DNA from 2 places in the Thalassotalea atypica genome. Region 2 is predicted to be linked to the other one. Evidence: predicted binding sites of a transcription regulator. Region 2 holds the regulator's gene; the other holds the start of a gene.
The links. Region 2 encodes LexA, which represses DNA repair genes until DNA is damaged. Its sites were predicted from a motif close to TACTGTATNNNNATACAGTA; they were not measured.
Positions count from the first base shown of each region.

Region 1: QUE03_RS08135 (DNA polymerase II) is a predicted target of LexA. The motif match lies at 2,585-2,604, and genes of this name have one in related genera.

Region 1 covers NZ_AP027364.1:1,758,945-1,763,915, reverse strand. The annotation lists gene QUE03_RS08135 (DNA polymerase II) at 99-2,522, opposite strand; gene dinG (ATP-dependent DNA helicase DinG) at 2,695-4,770, shown strand; gene pdsO (sortase-associated OmpA-like protein PdsO) at 4,852-4,971, opposite strand, start outside.
Region 2 covers NZ_AP027364.1:252,983-257,953, reverse strand. The annotation lists gene coxB (cytochrome c oxidase subunit II) at 1-1,139, opposite strand, end outside; gene lexA (transcriptional repressor LexA) at 1,574-2,188, opposite strand; gene QUE03_RS01115 (alpha/beta hydrolase family protein) at 2,296-4,254, opposite strand; gene QUE03_RS01110 (NAD-dependent epimerase/dehydratase family protein) at 4,371-4,971, opposite strand, start outside.

The DNA.
Region 1 (4,971 bases), 1.5 Mb from region 2:
TAGGCTACAAGTAGTGAATTGTTATAAAGAATAAAAAATGAATATAGGTCAAACTGTTAGTAGAGCCTAAAAAGCGCGGTGCGCTTGTATTATTTTACCTAAAACAAGCCAAGTTGTTGGCTGGTAATATCATCAAAATCTTCATTGATAAACGGCAGAATATCATCAGCGATGGGCTTTATTTGTTTCTCGATATAGTAATCATAATCAAGCGATGAGCTGATAAGGTCGACAGGGACAACACCGGTTACCGAAATTACATACTCTATTTTACTTCCTCTTTTGTATTTGATTTTTTGCCCTTTTTCTTGCGCTACTTCATTCCCTAATTTGGCCGCTTTTATATGGGGTGGCGTATTGGCATAGTCTTCTAACTTACGCCGCAACTTTTTACGATAAACAAGAGCCTTATCATGCTTACCAGCCCTAATATCGTCTACCAATACCTGAATGTATTGTTTGACGGGAATATCTTCGAATACTCTTCTGTAAAGCTCCTGTTGGAATACTTTGCTGATATCCGTCCAGTCACTTCTGACAGTCTCTAGCCCTTTAAATTTAAGTTTGCCGTCTACCATGCCTGCATAGCGTTTCTTAGTGCCTATATTATTTAGCTCTTTAGCAGCCCCCTGCCCGCGAATGGTCGGCATAAAGAACTTACTGAAATGTGTTTCAAATTCTATTTCAAGCTGGCTTACCACCTGATGTTCATTCTCAATAATGGCAGACCATTTGTCGTTGATGTACGAGGCTAAATCTTTGCCTAAAAGCTGGCACGACGCAGGGCTTTGCTCATTCCCTACAAAGACAAAAATGGAGTCGGTGTCACCGTAAATCACCTGATGCCCCAAATCCTCAATCCACTCTTTGGTGGTTTTTAAGATGCTATGGCTTCGTTTGGTAATTGAGCCAGAGAGCCTTGGGTCGAAGAAGCGACAACCGGTCGACCCCAACACCCCGTAAAACGAGTTCATGATAATTTTTATTGCTTGCGAGAGCGCCGCATCTTGATCTGCTTTGGCTTTGTCACGCTCTTGCCACAACTCAGTAATAATGTCCGGCAGAAAGTTTTTGTCTCGAGAAAACAATGCCCCGTCATAACCCACAATGGCATTGTCAGGTGATTTAAGCCCTTCAATAAGTCCCATCGGATCGATTTGAAAGGTACGAATAATTGATGGGTATAGGCTTTTAAAATCCAGTACTAATACATTGTTGTATAGCCCAGGAATGGAGTCCATCACATGACCGCCGGGCGAGACTAAATCAGACTTCCCATCCCCTAAATTAGGCGCTATGTAACCTGCACGATGCAATTTAGGTAAATATAAATTAGTGAACGCTGCAACCGAACCACCGACTCTATCAAGTGATAACCCGGTTAATGAAGCACGCAATTTAGAAAAAGAGAGTAAATGTGTTTTTTCAAAAATTTGCCAAACCAGAACGCAGTCTTCTAAATTGTAGGCAGCTAACGCTTGTTTGTTATAGTTAAAGTTATCAATAATTTCAGCAAGACGGTTGTCTACATCAGTAACTTTTTTACTTTTACCAAGCAACTCATTAGAAACATTTTCCAGTGAAAAGCTGCTAAAACTATAAGTCGCAGTTTTCAGCACATCAATGCCATCAAGAATAACGCGCCCAGCAATTTCTATGAATTTTTGATCGCTGGTTTTAAGTTGTCGCCAATGCGGTGTAGAGCCATCACGGCCAATTCGAAACGGGATTTGATGTAGCTCACAACGCTTCTGTAGTAAATTAAAATCAAAATTAATTACGTTCCAGCCGATTATAATGTCGGGATCGTATTCATTAAGCCAAACAATAAAACCTTTCAGTAACTCAATTTCGTCATCAACCCATTGAATGTAAGACTCAGAGTCAGGCTCAGGCTCGCCAATCATCAGTACAAGTTGGCAATCGTCACTATATGCGCCAATTGAATAAAGCTCGCCTTGCGGCGAACACTCAATATCAATGGAAATCATAGTTAAGCTAGGATCATACTCGTCCGTTTTGCACCGTACCCGTTTATAGCTAGGGTATTGTTTACTGTGGCGCGATTGAGTTTGGTTTGATTGGGGGTGGCTAAAAGACAGTTGGTCACTGGGTGTAAAAGACAATGACGAGGTAATAAAACGCTCCATCATGTAACGTTCTTCGGGGCGAATATCGTCCTCGTAACACTTAATTGAATGCTGCTTTAAGATTTCACGGGCAAAATAAAAATCCTTTAACAAGTCAAAATAAAAGGCAGTAACCGGTTGTTGATTAAAGGTTTTAAGGGGTAAATCATTTTTTTTACTCAGTCTGATTTGGTTTTCATTAAGTAAATTAACGCTTTGCTGTGCATGTTGTGTTTCAACAAAGAATATCGCTTTCTCGCCAATTACTTTGACTTGAGTGGGTCCCGCTTGAGTTTTCAGCCAATAGGTTAACTCTAACCCTTGGCGCGTATCCATGGCACGTCTTGTTAGGACAAAACCTTGTTGTTCATTATTGCTGATCGATGTTGGCATCTGAGTTTTAGCGATTACTATTTTGAAAAAACAACATAAAGAAGTCGCAACTTCACTTGGAAAACTGGTAATATATACAGCAGTGTAATTGATTCTCGACGACTTTGAAATATAAGCGTATTAAAATCACTTCATTTCTTCAAAAGACACAGTAAAGGAAAGCCAGCGCTTTATGCTAAGTGACAACATTAAAGATACCATTAGACAAGCGTATAAAAATATTGGCCAAGAATTAGAAAACTTTACTCCTCGAAAACAACAAACCTTTCTTATTGCCGAGATCGCTAAAACCTTAGCTGGTGAATACGACAAGTCACGAAAAATCATCACAATAGAGGCTGGAACAGGTACAGGTAAGTCTCTGGCCTATGCGTTGGGCAGTATTCCTCTAGCCAAAGCGCGTAAGAAAAAAGTTTGTATTGCCACGGCTACCGTCGCACTGCAAGAACAGCTAGTTGATAAAGATCTCCCCTTTTTAAAGAAGTTTGGCGGCGTGGATTTTAGTTTTACGTTGGTTAAAGGCAGACAACGCTATGTTTGTGCGCAAAAGCTTTCACAAGCGGTCAGTGATGACGATAATCCGCAAGTCGGATTCACCTTCGCTGAAAGACCGTCGCTTAGTGATTTAAACAACTTAAAAGCCATGCACAAGGCGCTAAAAGATAACAGCTGGCAAGGTGACATAGATTCATGGAAAGAGCCAATCGCTCCACAGTTATGGCATCAAATTCAGTCAGACAAACACAGCTGTTTAAAGCATTTAAGTGAGCATACTCACTGCCCTTTTCATAAAGCGCGAGAAACCACTGAACTATCAGACGTTCTGGTCATCAACCACAGTTTATTACTGGCTGATCTAAGCTTAGGTGGTGGTAAAATACTGCCCGATCCTGAAGAGTGTTTCTTCGTCATTGACGAGGCGCACCACTTACCCAAAGTGGCGCGCGATCACGCCAGCGCCAGCGTAACCGTGAAAGGCGCGCTTGATTGGGCAGCTAAGTTACAAGAAACCTCAGATAAAATGGCGCGCTTGATCAAATCGCAAAGTGCCATTTCACCGTCATTGAAAATTGCTGATGATGCTCAAGACTTAATCGTTGAGCTCACTAAGGTCAAAGGCTTTATTGAGACAAACGCCGCAGTGTATTTTGACAAGGAAGCCTTGTATCGTTTTGAAAACGGGTTAATACCCAGCACGCTAAAGCATTGGGCAGCAGATATTAGTGATATCAGTAAAAAGCTAATCAGCCAAACGATAAAGCTATACAATTTGCTGATGGACGCCGTGAAAGAAAATGAGGTACAACTTTATTTAGCCGAGCCGCTATTAGGCGAGTCCGGTTTTATGATTAATCGCTTGGAAAATTTGCAAGCATTGTGGCAAATGTATGCCCACACCGACTCAGAAAAAGGTGCACCGCTAGCGCGTTGGATTGAAAAAACGGAAGGTAAAAAACAAGATTATGTGCTAAGCGCTTCCCCATTAGAAGTCGGCTTTACCTTAGAAGACGGCTTATGGTCTAAATGCGAAGGCGCAGTATTGTGCTCTGCTACCGTTCGGGCGTTAAATTCATTTGATCACTTTAGAATTCAAGCCGGCTTGTCGAAAAATGACGGTAGCCAATATCAATTTGTCGCCTCGCCGTTTGATTATCAAAGCAATGCTACCTTGGTGATCCCGACCATGAAGTGTGAACCTAGCAGTGATAAATTCCCTGAAGAAGTGATTGAAAAACTGCCTGCGCTGATGCCCGAAAACGAAGCCTCATTGGTGTTGTTCTCATCCTATTGGCAAATGGAACGCACCGCAGAAGCACTGCGTAAGAAAGGCCACAAAATATTAGTGCAAGGCGAACAGTCACGACAATCAATTATAAAGCGCCACAAAGTTCTGTGTGATAAAAACGCAACCAGCATCGTTTTTGGCACTCAAAGTTTTTCAGAAGGATTAGATTTGCCCGGTAAATACTTAACTAATTTGGTGATCGCTAAATTGCCATTTTCTGTTCCTACCTCCCCTGTTGAAGAAGCACACGCAGAGCACATCACCAATAAAGGTGGCAACCCGTTTATGCAAATTGCAGTGCCAGAGACATCAAAAAAATTAATTCAAGCCTGTGGGCGTTTACTGCGTAATGAAAAAGACACAGGTACCATTTCAATATTAGACAGGCGTTTGGTCAGTAAACGTTACGGGCAAGATTTACTCAATTCGTTACCGCCGTTTAAGCGAAAAGTAGAGTACTAGTTAAGAATCAAGACAAAAATGAGCCCTATTGCAGGGCTCTGTTGCGTTGGTTGGTGCTAGGCTTTGAGTTAACGTTTTAGCCTAGTAGTTTTTAGCAACTTGGGAAGGTTGCTGGTGAAGCTTTATCATTACGCGACGGTCGTAAAAGCTTGATTCTTGTTGCGCATTAGCAACAACGGGAGCACTGTCACCAAAAGCAAA
Region 2 (4,971 bases):
GCACCAGCAACAGTATTTACATCCGATGCTTGTACTAAATCTCCCGTGTCATTACCCCAAGCATTACGCTCGTAGGTCACGACCGCTGCGATCTCTTTTAACGAAAGCTGCTTACCATAGCCTTGCATCCCTGTACCGGCTTTCCCGTTAAAGACCATATCAATATGCTCTGATACAGGGCCGGTAGTTGCAATAGGACTGCCTTTAAGCGCAGGGAACGCCGGCGGTAAACCTTGACCTGAAGGCTGGTGGCACGCAGCACAATAAGCGGTGTAAGTGGTTTCACCCAATTGCATCAACTCGTCTTTTGACATAGATGCATTAAGTGATTGTGCTTCAGCTTCTTTTGCCTTAGCAATTAATTGCTCTTGTTCAACTAGCCATGCAGCGTAGCCAGCTTCAGATTTAACTTCAACCACTACTGGCATATAGCCGTGATCTTTACCACAAAGCTCTGCACACTGACCACGATAGACACCTGGCTGATCAACAATGGTCCATGCTTCATTGATAAAGCCAGGGTTTGCATCTTGCTTCACCGCAAAAGCAGGTACCCACCAAGAGTGAATAACATCATCTGAAGTGATTAAGAATCTCACTTTTTTATTGACTGGAATAACGAGATGCTTATCAACTTCAAGCAGGTAATTTTCCCCTTTTTCAGTTGATTGACCATCGAGGTTGTCGTATTGGTCGCGAGGGGTAGAGAGAACAGAATAGAATTCAATGTCTTGATCGAAATACTTATAGTGCCATTTCCATTGAGAGCCGGTGACTTGTATGGTGATATCTGAATTGTCATTATTCTCCATCTCAATCAATGTGCTTGTGGCAGGAACCGCCATCGCAATGAGAATAACAATTGGTATTGCCGTCCAAAGTATTTCAACTTTCGTACTTTCATGAAAATCAGCAGGCTTTACCCCTTTCGATTTACGATGAAATGCCATCGACCAAAACATAGCACCAAAGACTATGACACCTATAGCTGTACAAATGTACAATGCCAGCATATGAAGATCATATACTTCCTTACTTACCGCAGTTACGCCTTCAGTAAGGTTTAACTCCATCTCGGCCCAAGCTGAACTGGAAAGCAAACTCCCCAACAACAGCCAACCTAGGTTACGTCTTTTCACTCGACATCTCCTCTACCCTTTTTAACACAGAAACAGAAAAACAGAGCGAAAGATACAGCTTTCCGCAGGGCGTAATTTCTGTTTAATTTTGGTTGAAATTGTGATGTAAGATGAGATTAGCGCACTCACATCTATTCTTATTATTTATGTTTATTTTCCACTCTAGAATTACTTAATTTTTATACAAGGTCTAGTGTTTTGTTGATTCAAGTCAAAGTTTTTCCTTATAAAACATATGAGTAAAAACTCTAACGAAGATAGAGTTAAAGCTCAAAAAACAGACGCAGCCTGTATCTTTATTGACCAGGAAGATTCTAAGAGGAAGAGATAGTGAGGAAGAAAATAAAACTTTAGAAAAAGAAAAATAATAAAAAAGGGCTTTAAAATAAGCCCTTTTAATGGTTAAAAAACAACCAAGCGCTGTGATTAATACATTACATCCAATCGGCTGCTCTGATCACCCCAACAGCAATACCTTCAACATTGAAGTGCTGGTTAGCTAAATCCACTTTAATCGGTGAAAAATCTTCATTTTCAGCATGCAAATATACGATATTTCCATCGCGTTTAAATCGTTTGACAGTGACATCCTCTTCAACTCGCGCGACGATCACTTGACCATTTTTAACATCAGTTGTTTGGTGAACCGCAAGGAGATCACCATCTAGAATGCCTATATCCTTCATGCTTTCGCCATTTACCCGCAGTAAATAATCTGCTGCTGGATGGAACATATTGCCATCAATTTTATAATGTTCTTCTACATGTTCTTGAGCAAGAATAGGCTCACCGGCTGCAACGCGGCCAATAAGTGGAATACCTTCAGCCTCTATAAATTCTTCTGCTAAACGAATACCTCTAGAGGTGCCGGGCAGCATTTCAATATACCCTTTTTTAGCCAGCGCTTTTAAGTGTTCTTCCGCTGCATTAGCGGATTTAAAACCAAAAAAATCAGCTATTTCAGCACGCGTTGGCGGCATACCTGTTTCGGAAATTTTATCTTTAATCAGATCAAATATTTGTGACTGACGCGTGGTAAGTGCTTTCATCCTGAGCCTGTTATTTTATACAGCATTACTGTCAGTATATACAGGCCCATGATAAGTGCAAGCACTTCGTTAGAGTTTAATTGTCGTTATCGTTTCAAAGTAGGTCATTAATGGCCCACTTCTGTATTCAACTTACTATTTTCATCGATATGAGTATTGATAAATTTTAGCGATTCAAATAAGAATTTATTTCGTGATTGCCCCTTTGATAACCAGTGGTCTTCACCTTCTAGTTCAATAAACTTGCTATCTTTGTCCCCTAGTGAGACCAATTTCTTGTAAAACTTCTTAGATTGAAATAGTGGAACAACAGTATCTTCAGTCCCATGCATAAGCAGTACCGGTAACGTCTTTTTTGAAACGAGATGAAATGGAGATATTTTGTGTAGATCTTCAAACGCCGTTTTACCTATGTTTTTGCGCCAGTAGCTAAAACCTGATTTTTGTTCCTTAGCATGCAAATACATATCACCTAAATTACTAACGCCAGCAAATGAGACGGCGCACTGATAAAGCTTGTATTTTACGGTTGCGCTGAAAAGTGCAACATATCCTCCGTAACTGCTACCCACCACACATATTCTTTTGGGATCGACAAGCCCTGCTTCAATTAATGAATGAACACCTTCGTCAATATCATCCTGCATCCGTTTGCCCCATTCACCATGACCGCTTCTCTTAAATTTTTTGCCGTAGCCAGCAGAGCCGCGATAATTGGGCTGAAACACGGCAAACCCCTCTGAAGCATAAAATTGTCTGATCCAATCAAAGCTCATCACGTCCCGCATTTCTGGTCCTCCATGTGGAAGAACGATTAATGGTGGCTTTTGTGCGTCACCTGCAGGCATTGTCAAAAAACTATGGATCTCGACATCATCAGATGTTTTATATCGATAACTTTTAACATGGCCTAATGCGGATTTGTCCTTTATGGGGAAGCCTTCCGCAAGGGGCTGTATGCTGCCGGCTTTTCTATCATATAAGGTAAAGCGTTCTGGGTATTTTTCACCTGACAGGTAGATAATAAATCGCTCTTTATTTCGGTCATAAGAGGTAATATCAATCTGTGCATGCTGATAAGTTGCCTTTAAATCTGCCTGCACTTGCGCTAGTTGCTGGTCAAAGTAGTAGTATTCTGGATAGTCTTCAAATGACACAACCCCCACAACTTGCTGGTTATGATAATCCCAAATAGTATCTTCGATATCATAGGGTGCATTTTCTATCACAACTTCCGACTGGCCTACCACACCCTGTTCTACCTTCGCTTTCACTAAAATGGCTAAGTCATCATACTGCCAATAATAAATGGTTTTTCTGTCAGGGCTCATATTGACGATGACGGGCTTAAAGTTCTCTTCCTTACCGCCTTTTATCGTGGTTAATCGAATGAAATCATGCTCTAAATCGCTACGGTAAAAATTGACCCATTTGTCTTTCTCCCCTAGGTATCTTTGATAGCTATAGACCTCACCATTATCATCAGTCAGCCAGTCTTCTGCATTATGCTCTTCAAATATTCTTTCATGGTCGCCATCTGATAAGTCAATCCTATAAAGCGCATTCAAGTGCCGATAGGGAAATGTCACTAATATGTGCTCTTCATCATTTGGCAGCTTACTGACTAACGTAGGCGAGCCAATATACTTTCTAAAGCTATTCCCTTTAAACAACCAAGTCACTTGATTCGATTTAACATCTAAAATGCCTTTACGATGCATAGTAAAAGTCTCAAAGTCGCCTGGAGAATATTGTGTGGTTGATAATGACAGTAAAAGATGCTGATCACTCACCCAAGTGAAATGTCGTATTTCAGCTTCCTTCATGCCGAACACTTGTGGTTTCGCTTTACTGGTCAATGATTGGCTGACTATGGCGTATTTACCATTCATATCACGCATGTAAGCAAAGTGATTGCCAGACGGTGAAATTTGAACTTGAGAAACAAGCGGTAGACGCCCAAAAACATCCGCATTGTCAGCAAAAGTCATAGTAGGCATTACGCACATTAGCAATAATAGCACGAGGTTTTTCATCATCACTCCATGATAATTGTAAAATTCCATTTGTTTCATTATTGACGAAATCATTTATAAATCAATAACTTTTTTAAAATACACTGGCATGTATTCAGACATAAAAAAAGCGTCTTAATGACGCTTCTCAAATTTTAGAATGCAAACTACTCTACATTATTCAAATACCAGGGCATTGCTTCTTCTATGCCCTGTTGAATTCGAAACGTAGGATCGTATCCCAATTTAGTTTTAGCTTTTGAGACATCTGCTTGTGAGTGGCGCACATCTCCCGCTCTAAAATCACGGTACTGAGCTTCTTTTTCTACGGCAACACCATTTGAACCTAATGCTGATTTTATCGAAAAATATAGATCGTTAAGTGTGGTTCTATCACCAACAGCAACATTATAAACTTCGGCTTTGACATCATCAGATGCCGTCGCCGCAAGAAGATTCATTTGTACCGTATTGTCGATATAGCAAAAATCTCTGCTAGTTTCGCCGTCACCATTAATAAACACTTGCTCGCCTTTAATCATCGCAGCTGTCCATTTAGGGATTACTGCCGCATAGGCGCCATCTGGGTCTTGTCGACGACCAAACACATTGAAGTAACGTAGACCTATGCATTTGAAACCATAAGTGCGGCTATAGACGTCAGCGTAAAGCTCATTAACGTACTTAGTTACCGCATACGGTGATAACGGGTTACCAATGTTTTCTTCAATTTTAGGCAATGCCGGATGATCACCATACGTTGAACTA